DNA from 2 places in the Promicromonospora alba genome. Region 2 is predicted to be linked to the other one. Evidence: riboswitches for the same ligand, from Rfam matches in the RefSeq annotation. Region 2 holds a riboswitch; the other holds the start of a gene.
The links. A riboswitch is a leader RNA that binds a small molecule or an ion and turns the genes downstream of it on or off. The one in region 2 is predicted to bind FMN.
Positions count from the first base shown of each region.

Region 1 (4,404 bases), on a different contig from region 2:
AGCACGTCCACCTCGACGTTCACGACGTCGCCCGGGACCAGTCTGCCGAGCGTCGTCGCGGCGAGCGTGGTCGGGATGAGCGAGACCCCGAAGCCGTCGTCGGACACCCACGTGACGGTCAGCGAGACTCCCGCCAGCGCGATGGAGCCCTTCTCCGCGATGTACCGGGTAAGGGCTGCGGGCGCGGAGAACTCCAGGTCGTCCCAGCGCGGGCCGGGCGTGCGGCGCACCAGCGTCGCCATGCCGTCGACGTGTCCCTGCACCACGTGCCCGCCCAGTCTGCCGTTCGCAGGCAGTGCGCGCTCCAGGTTCACCACGGAACCGGGGACGAGGCCCCCGAGCGAGCTGCGGCGCAGCGACTCGGGCATGATCTCCGCGACGAACGAGCCGTCCGCCACGGAGACGACGGTGAGGCACACGCCGTCGACGGCGATCGAGTCACCGGGCCGGGCGTCGGACGCGGCGAGCGGGCCCGCGACGGTCACGACGGCGTCCGCACCGTCGTCACCGTCGGGACGGTCGAGCGCGACGACGGAGCCGAGCTCCTCGATGATTCCGGTGAACATCAGATCTCCTCCTTGGGGTGCCGGCTGGGCCGGCCGGGCTGGACTGGCTGGACCGACTCGGTGGCCTCGGTGGGCCGAGCGTGCTGGGCGCGGCGCGCTACCAGGAGCACGTCGTCGCCGAGCCGGGTCACGTCGTGGGTGGTGAAGCGTGCGGCGTCGCCGATCGTGGTGACGCCCAGGTCACCGACTGCGGTCGCGCCCGCGCCGAGCAGCACGGGCGCCACGTACGCGTGGAGCTCGTCCACGGCGTCGGCGGCGAGCAGAGCGGTAGCGAGGGTGGGGCCGCCCTCCACGAGCAGGTGGCGCACCTCGCGCTCCGCGAGCTGGCTGAGCACCGCTCCGAGGTCGTGCTCGGGGAGGTGCAGCAGGGCGCCGCCCGGCCCGCGCAGGCGAGCGCCGTCGGGCACCGCGCGGCGGCCGACGACCACCCGGAGCGGCTGGTGCTCGAAGAGGCCGCCGTCGATCGTCCGTGCGGTGAGCGACGGGTCGTCGGTCAGGGCGGTCCCCGTGCCGACGCCGATCGCGTCGACCTGCGCGCGGATCGTGTGGGCGTGGGCCCGTGCCTGCGGGCCGGTGATCCAGCGGCTCGTCCCGTCCGTGGCGGCGACCCGTCCGTCGAGGCTGGTCGCGAGCTTGAGGGTCACGTAGGGGCGTCCGGTCCGGACGGCGTGCAGCCACTGGCGCAGCAGCTCCTCCCCCTCGTCGGCGAGGAGGCCGGTCGTCACCTCGATCCCCGCGGCGCGCAGCTTGGCCGCGCCACCGGTCGCCACCGGGTTCGGGTCGGCGACCGCGACGTGCACCGCGGCGACGCCCGCGTCGATCAGGGCGTCGGCGCAGGGGCCGGTACGGCCGTGGTGGGCGCAGGGCTCGAGCGTCACGACCGCTGTCGTGCCCCGCGGGTCGACGCCACGCGAACGGGCGGCGGCCAGCGCCGCCGCCTCCGCGTGCGGCGTGCCCGCACCGCGGTGGAAGCCCTCGGCGACCGGCTGACCGGCCGGATCGAGGAGCACGCAGCCGACGCGCGGGTTCGGGCCGTATGCAGGGCCCTGCGCGGCCAGCGCGAGAGCGCGGCGCATGGCGGTCCGGAGCGTCGTGGTCTCGAACGTCGTAGCCTCGAACGTCGTGGCCGCGGGAGAGCGCGCTCCGGCGGGTCCTGCCGCATATGCCGCGGCGCGTCCCTGCGGTGGCTGGGTCATGCTGTCCTCCCCGAGCTTCGGTGCTCCGGGGTGGACGACGGGAGCGCGGACGAGGCCGGCCGGCCCTGCCCGCGCGCACGACGTCACGACGACGCACGCCCCGAGGGACGGCGACGCCGCACGTGCTTCCTCCCATCCGGACTTTCACCGTCGGTCCTGGAGTTTCACCAGATCAACCGGTCCTCCTCGCGGAGGACGCGGGTCGCGGACTTTAACCGCCGGCTCGGAATTACACCGACCCCGGAGCACGTGTGTGCGTACTGCTGCCTGCCAGCATGCCACAAACCTCGCGGACGTCGGCATGGCTTGCGTCACACCCTGGCCGGGATCCGCCGACGACGGATCACCCACTCGGCCACCGCCGCGTTGATGACCCACGCAGCGGTCATGAGCACAGTGTTGACGACCGGACCCGGCATACCCGCCACCGCGATGTACGGACCGATCAGCAGCGCCTGCGTCCCCGCGCCCATGGCCAGCGCGTAGGCCCGCATCATCCATGCCGGGTGCGCTACGAAGTCGTGCCGCAGCGCCGCGCGCACGCCCAGGACCAGCGACACCACCATCACGACGCCGACCACGTAGCGGACCCCGTTGACGACCACGGTGTCCTTGGTGGGCAGGTCGTAGAACGCGGTCATCCAGAGCCCCGTCAGCGCGGCACCGAGCCCGGCGGGGAACAGGACGCGGCCCGCCAGCCGGTGCCAGCTGCGGCGCCGCAGGCTCGGGACGAACTGGAACGCGCCCAGCATGCTGTAGACGGTCACACAGACGATGTGCACCAGAACCGGGATCGGCTGGGTCACGAACCGCGCGTTGTCAGTGGTGAGCGCCGGGTCTGAGGCCAGCTCGGAGACGCGTGCGGCACCGCCGAGCGCGGGAACGAGCGCGAGCAGGAGAAGGCCTGCGGGAACGAGCCATTGGCGGCGGCTGGTGGGCTTGGTCCGCACCTGGGATGTGGTCATGGTGCGAGCCTGCTCCGCCCGACCCACGCAGGTCATGGGCCCGCGGACCGGTCTCGTCCTGGCCGAAAGTACGAGTCGCCGAGAGTACGGGTGCAGCCCGCGTCAGTGCTCGCGCGTGGGGCGCGCGGGACGGAGCCGCCCCGTGTCGTACGCCCAGAGCGCCACCTCCACGCGGTTGCGCGCCCCTAGCTTGGTCATCAGGTTCGCGACGTGGGACTTCACGGTGCTCAGCGTGACGAACAGCTCGCGCGCTATCTCGGTGTTCGTCCGGCCGCCGGCCACCGCCAGCAGGACCTCCTCCTCACGCGCCGTGAGCGGGTCCAGCGGCTGGGCGGGCAGGTCGCGCGGGCCGGCGTCGGCGAAGGCGCGCAGGAGGCGCGTGGTGACGCTCGGGGCGATCAGGGCGTCACCCGACGCGGCGGCCTCGATCGCCTGGGCCAGGAGCGCCGGTCCGGCGTCCTTGAGCAGGAAACCGCGAGCCCCGGCGCGCAGGGCTGCGTACACGTACTCGTCCAGGTCGAACGTGGTGATCACGACGACCGCCAGCGGGTCCGCGACAGCGGGGCCGGCGAGCAGTCTGGTCGCCTCGATACCGTCGACGTCCGGCATCCGGATGTCGAGCAGGGCGACGTCCGGACGCAACCGCTGTGCGAGCTCGACGGCGGTCCGGCCGTCGGCGGCCTGCCCGACGACCTCGATGCCCTCCTGGGCGTTCAGGATCATGGTGAGGCCAGTACGGACGATCTCCTGGTCGTCGGCCACGAGGACCCTGATGTTGCCGGTAGTTGTGCGCCCGGCAGTTGTGCGCCCGGCAGTCATGCGGCGCCCGAGAGCGGGAGGATCGCCTCGACGGTCCAGCCGGCCGCGCCGGGCCCGGCGTCGAGCGTGCCGCCCAGCAGCGCCGCGCGCTCGCGCATCCCGGCCAGCCCGTAGCCGCCGTGCCCGTACCCGCCATGGCTCGGAGAGACCGCCGCACCGCCGTCGTCGGACACCCGGAGCCGGACGGACGTCTCATCGACGGTGACGCGGACCGCGATCCGGGTGGCGCCCCGGGCATGACGGCGCGCGTTCGTGACCGACTCCTGCGCGATGCGCTGTACCGCACCGCCCACGGCCGCCGAGACCAGGGCGGGGTCGCCCTCCAGGTTGACCTCGACGCGCGGCACGGTGGGGTCGGCGAGGCGTTCGACGTCGGCCAGCGTGGGCCCGGGAGCGAGCTCGTCCGCCCCGTCGCCGCCGTCCTCTCCAGGGACGAGCTCGTCCGACCGCAGGACGCGGACCAGCGTGCGCATCTCGGCCAGCGCACGGGAGGCCTGCTCCTCGATCACCTGCAAAGCCTCGGCAGCCGCGCCGGGATCGGTCTGCGACACCGCGAGTCCGGCCTGTGCCCGCACCGCGACGGCCGAGATGTGGTGCCCGACGACGTCGTGCAGGTCCCGGGCCAGTCGCTCCCGCTCGAGCAGAACCACCTGCTCGCGTTCGCGCCGGCGCGCGCCGGACCGGTACCGGAGCGCCAGACCGAGTGCGAACGTCGAGCCGAGGATCAGAGCGCCGATGCCCACGTCAGCGAGTGTGAGGAAGCCGAGCGCCGCGTTCGTCCCCATCTTCGCGAGGACCACCGCCGCGCCGAGCACCATGGCCCGCCCGCTCCCCCACCGGAACAGCGCGTACGCCAGG
Region 1 covers NZ_JBHSFI010000001.1:204,689-209,092, forward strand. The annotation lists gene ACFO6V_RS01005 (riboflavin synthase) at 1-566, opposite strand, end outside; gene ribD (bifunctional diaminohydroxyphosphoribosylaminopyrimidine deaminase/5-amino-6-(5-phosphoribosylamino)uracil reductase RibD) at 566-1,642, opposite strand; FMN riboswitch at 1,881-2,015, opposite strand; gene ACFO6V_RS01015 (DUF2306 domain-containing protein) at 2,074-2,727, opposite strand; gene ACFO6V_RS01020 (response regulator) at 2,830-3,546, opposite strand; gene ACFO6V_RS01025 (sensor histidine kinase) at 3,543-4,404, opposite strand, start outside.
Region 1: it holds a riboswitch for FMN, as region 2 does, so the genes downstream of both, ribD (bifunctional diaminohydroxyphosphoribosylaminopyrimidine deaminase/5-amino-6-(5-phosphoribosylamino)uracil reductase RibD) here and pnuC (nicotinamide riboside transporter PnuC) in region 2, are expected to answer to the same signal.

Region 2 (4,404 bases):
GCGTCGGCCAGCGCCTTGTTGATGACCTCGATGCGCGGGCCGATCGCATCGATCTCCGGGAAGGACTGGTTGTACTCGTCGCCGTACCTCGCCGCGAGGGCGGGGGTCCGGCGCGGGCCGCCACCACCGATGAGCACGGGGATCCTGGACTGCTGGGGCTTCGGCAGGGCCGGTGAGTCGACGATCTCGTAGTGCTCACCGGAGAACGAGAACTTCTCCCCCACCGGGGTGCCCCACAGGCCCGTGATGACGGCGAGCTGCTCCTCGAGGATGCCGAACCGCTTGTCGGGGAACGGGATGCCGTACGCGCGGTGCTCGGCGCCGAACCAGCCGGTGCCGAGGCCGAGCTCCACGCGGCCGCCGGACATCTGGTCCACCTGTGCGACCTGGATGGCGAGGACGCCGGGGTGGCGGAACGTCGCCGAGGACACCAGCGTGCCGAGCCGCACGGTGGACGTGTCGCGGGCGAGGCCCGCGAGCGTGATCCAGGAGTCGGTGGGGCCGGGCAGGCCGTCGCCGTCGCCCATGGCGAGGTAGTGGTCGGACCGGAAGAACGCGCTGAACCCCAGGCGCTCGGTCGCCTGGGCGACAGCGAGCTGGTCGTCGTACGTCGCGCCCTGCTGGGGCTCGGTGAAGATACGCAGGTCAAGAGTCATGACCTCAACCTTGCCACGCTCTACCGACGTCGGCTGCGGGCGACCAACGCGCTCAGTCGAAGGCGGGGTCCGTCGCGCGGGAGCGCTTGATCTCGTAGAAGTACGGGTACCGCGCGAGCGTCACGGAGGCGTCGAACAGGGCTGTCGCCTCCTCGCCGCGCGGGATGCGCGTGAGCACCGGGCCGAAGAACGCGACGCCGTCGACGTGGATGGTGGGCGTGCCGACGTCGTCGCCGACGGGCTTCATGCCGGACTCGTGGGAGGCCGCGAGCGCCGCGTCGTAGTCGGAGGACGTCGCCGCCGCCGCGAGGTCGGCGGGCAGGCCGGCCTCGGCGAGCGCCTTGACCGCCACCGCGTCGAAGTCCTTGTTCTGCTGGTTGTGGATCCGGGTGCCCGCCGCGGTGTAGAACGCGGAGAACGCCTCAGGGCCGTGGTCGGCCTGGACCGCCGCGGCGATGCGGCCGATGCCGCGTGACCGCTCGATGCGCGCCCGGTACCCGTCGTCGATGTCCCGGTCCTTGTTCAGCAGGTAGAGGCTCATCAGCTTGAAGGTCAGGTCGACGTCGCGGAGCTGCGAGACCTCGAGGGCCCAGCGCGACGTGATCCAGGCGAAGGGGCACATGGGGTCGACGTAGACGTCGACGACGGGCTTGGCAGCGTTCTCGGTCACGCCCGCAGACTACGCTCACTGCGTGACCGGGATCCGTTGGGCGAGTCTCGCCACCGTCGTCGGCGGTGGGGTGATCTTTCTGGTGTGCCTTGTCGGAGTTGTACTGGGTCATCCGTGGTCGGCGGTACCCGGTGGCCTCGGCCTCCTGATGGCCGTGCGCGAGGTGCGCTACCTGCACAGACTGCGGTCCGGCAAGATCTCGAGCCCGGAAAACTAGGGCCTTGACCGCCACGTATCGCTCAAGGATTTTTCCCGCAGCCCGAGGGGTACGCGGTAGCCTGCCTGGCATGACCGCCGTCCGTACCCACACGCATGCGCAGGCAGTAGACGTCGCGGTGGACCTGTTCACCCGGCAGGGGTACGAGGGGACCACCGTCGAGGAGATCGCCGACGCCGCAAAGGTCAGCCGGGCCACGTTCTTCCGCCGGTACCGCTCGAAGGAGGACGTGGTCTTCGCCGACCACGAGCTCCTGCTCGAGGAGGTGGTGGTGATGCTCGCCGCCACCCGCCCCGACGCCCGCACCAGCGAGGAGTCCGGGCACGACCTCGGCCGTGCCTGGGACCCGGAGATCGACCCGTACCTCGAGGTGTGCCGCGCGGCACGCATGGTGTTCGACCACCATGTGGGCCAGCGCGAGACGTCGCTCGCCCGGTACGCCCTGCTGCAGCAGGTCCCGGCCCTGCGCGACCGTGAGCTCATCACCACGCACCGCTACGAGCGGGCGTTCACGCACTACCTGCGCGACACGCTGCCGCCGGAGCGGTCGACGTCCACGGCGTCGATCGCGTTCGCGGCGTCCGTCGTCGCCGTGCACAACGCGATACTGCGGCGCTGGCTGCGCACGCCGTCGCTCGAGCTGCGGCCCGAGCTCGAGGAGGCGTTCGCCGATCTGCGGCGGGCCGCCGTCCTCGGCGCCGGCGGCAACGCTCCGGTGGGCGGCGGGGCGCCGTCGGGCCGCCGTGTGGTCGTGACCGTCGTCTCGGGCGGGGCTGGGCCCGACGAGGTGGCTCGCGCGGTCCGGGAAGCGCTCGCGTAGCGAGCTCACCCGGCGTCCGCGGCAGAGACCCTTCCGGCCGGGAATGACGCCGTGGCATCCTGTGTTCCGCAAGCAGCAGTGCAGTAGTTCAAGTGCAGCAGATGCACACGTGCTCCGGGGTCGGTGAAATTCCGAGCCGGCGGTGACAGTCCGCGACCCGGGTCGCTCCTTCGGGAGGGGCTCGGTTGACCTGGTGAAACTCCAGGACCGACGGTTAAAGTCCGGATGGGAGGAAGCACGTGCGGCGCGCGCCGTCACCCTTCGGGGTGCCCTCTCGCGTCGTCGTCGGTGTCCTTGTGGCGCGCCGACCCTCACCCCGGAGTCCCCGTGTGCGGACCTTCGGAGAGGGAAGAGACATGGACTGGTTCCGCGCCGCCTATGACGCGACGTTCCTGGTTGCCGACCAGCAGATCTACTGGCGCGAGGTCATCGGCAACCTGTTCGGGCTGGCGTCGGCGCTCGGCGGCCTGCGCCGCAAGGTCTGGGCCTGGCCCGTCGGCATCGTGGGCAACATCCTGCTCTTCACGGTGTTCATGGGCTCGTGGTTCGGCGACGCGACCCGAGCGGACATGCTGGGCCAGGCCGGCCGCCAGATCATGTTCATCGCCGTCTCGATCTACGGCTGGTACCGCTGGCGCCAGACCCAGCGGATGGGCGGCGTCGGCACGGTCGCCGTGCACCCGCGCTGGGCCTCCTGGCAGGCCCGCGTGGGCCTGGTGACGGGCATGTTCGCCGGCACGCTGCTCCTCACCCCGCTCTTCCGGGCCCTCGGCTCGTACGAGCCGGTCTGGGCGGACGCCTGGATCTTCATGGGCTCCGTGCTCGCGACCTACGGCATGGCCAAGGGCTGGGTCGAGTTCTGGCTGATCTGGGTGGCCGTCGACCTGGTCGGCGTCCCGCTGTTGTTCTCGGCCGGGTACTGGGCGACCGCGCTGATGTACGTGATCTACGGCCTGTTCACGCTGTTCGGGTTCTTCGCGTGGTGGCGGATCAGCCGCCGTGAGACCGCGGAGCCGGACGAGGCGGCGGTCGCCGGCGCGTGAGGGCGTAGCGTCGGGCTCCGTGACCTCACGGGACCGCACGGCCAGGATCGGGATCGTCGGCTCGGGCTTCCGTGCCCGGACCATGCTGCGGGTGCTGCATGCGCTGCCCGACCGCTTCGAGGTGGTCGGCGTGGCCACCCGCAACGCGGCGGACCGCGCGGAGCTGGCGGCCCGCGGCCTTCGCGCCGCGGGCCTGCCCGGGCTCCCGGCACCCGCCTACGCCTCGGTGTCCGAGCTGCTCGCCGGCGGCCGGCCCGACGTCGTCCTCCTGACCCTGCCCGCCGGCGCGGCCCAGCCGGTGATCCGCGACCTCGCCGAAGCGGGCGTCCCCGTCCTGACGGAGACACCCGCTGCGGGCACCGTCGAGGAGCTGACGGCCCTGCAGCGGCTCGTGGACGACGGCGCCTGCGTGCACGTCGCCGAGCAGTACCACCTGGAACCGCTGGTCGGGGCGCAGCTCGCGGTCGCCGGCTCGGGACTGCTGGGCGCCGTGACGGACGCGCACGTCGCCGTGGCACACGACTACCACGGCCTCAGCGTGCTGCGCCGGGCCCTTGGCATCACCTTCGAGGACGCGGTGATCACGGCCCGGCGCGATGCGCGCCGCGTGCTGCCGAGCCCCAGCCGCGCGGGCGACCCCGAGGACCTGGACCTCGTCGACACGGTGCACGCGACCGCGTGGCTGGACTTCGGCGGCCGCCTCGGCACCTACGAGTTCGACGACGTCCAGTACCGCTCCTGGGTCCGCTCCCCCGCGCTGTCGGTGCGTGGTGAGCGCGGCGAGCTGCGCGACGACGTCGTGCGCCGCGTCGGCGCCGACGGGCTCCCCCGGCGTTCCACGCTGGAGCGGGTGGCCGCGGGCGGGGCCGGCAGCCACGAGGGCCTGTTCCTGCGCGGCTACACGCTCGACGGCGGCTGGCTGTACCGCAACGAGTTCCGGCCGGCCCGCCTGCCCGACGACGAGCTGTCGATCGCGCGCATCGTCGCCGACATGGCCG
Region 2 covers NZ_JBHSFI010000008.1:94,951-99,354, reverse strand. The annotation lists gene ACFO6V_RS22995 (LLM class F420-dependent oxidoreductase) at 1-656, opposite strand, end outside; gene ACFO6V_RS22990 (DsbA family protein) at 709-1,326, opposite strand; gene ACFO6V_RS22985 (hypothetical protein) at 1,349-1,543, shown strand; gene ACFO6V_RS22980 (TetR/AcrR family transcriptional regulator) at 1,614-2,363, shown strand; FMN riboswitch at 2,469-2,606, shown strand; gene pnuC (nicotinamide riboside transporter PnuC) at 2,720-3,406, shown strand; gene ACFO6V_RS22970 (Gfo/Idh/MocA family protein) at 3,426-4,404, shown strand, end outside.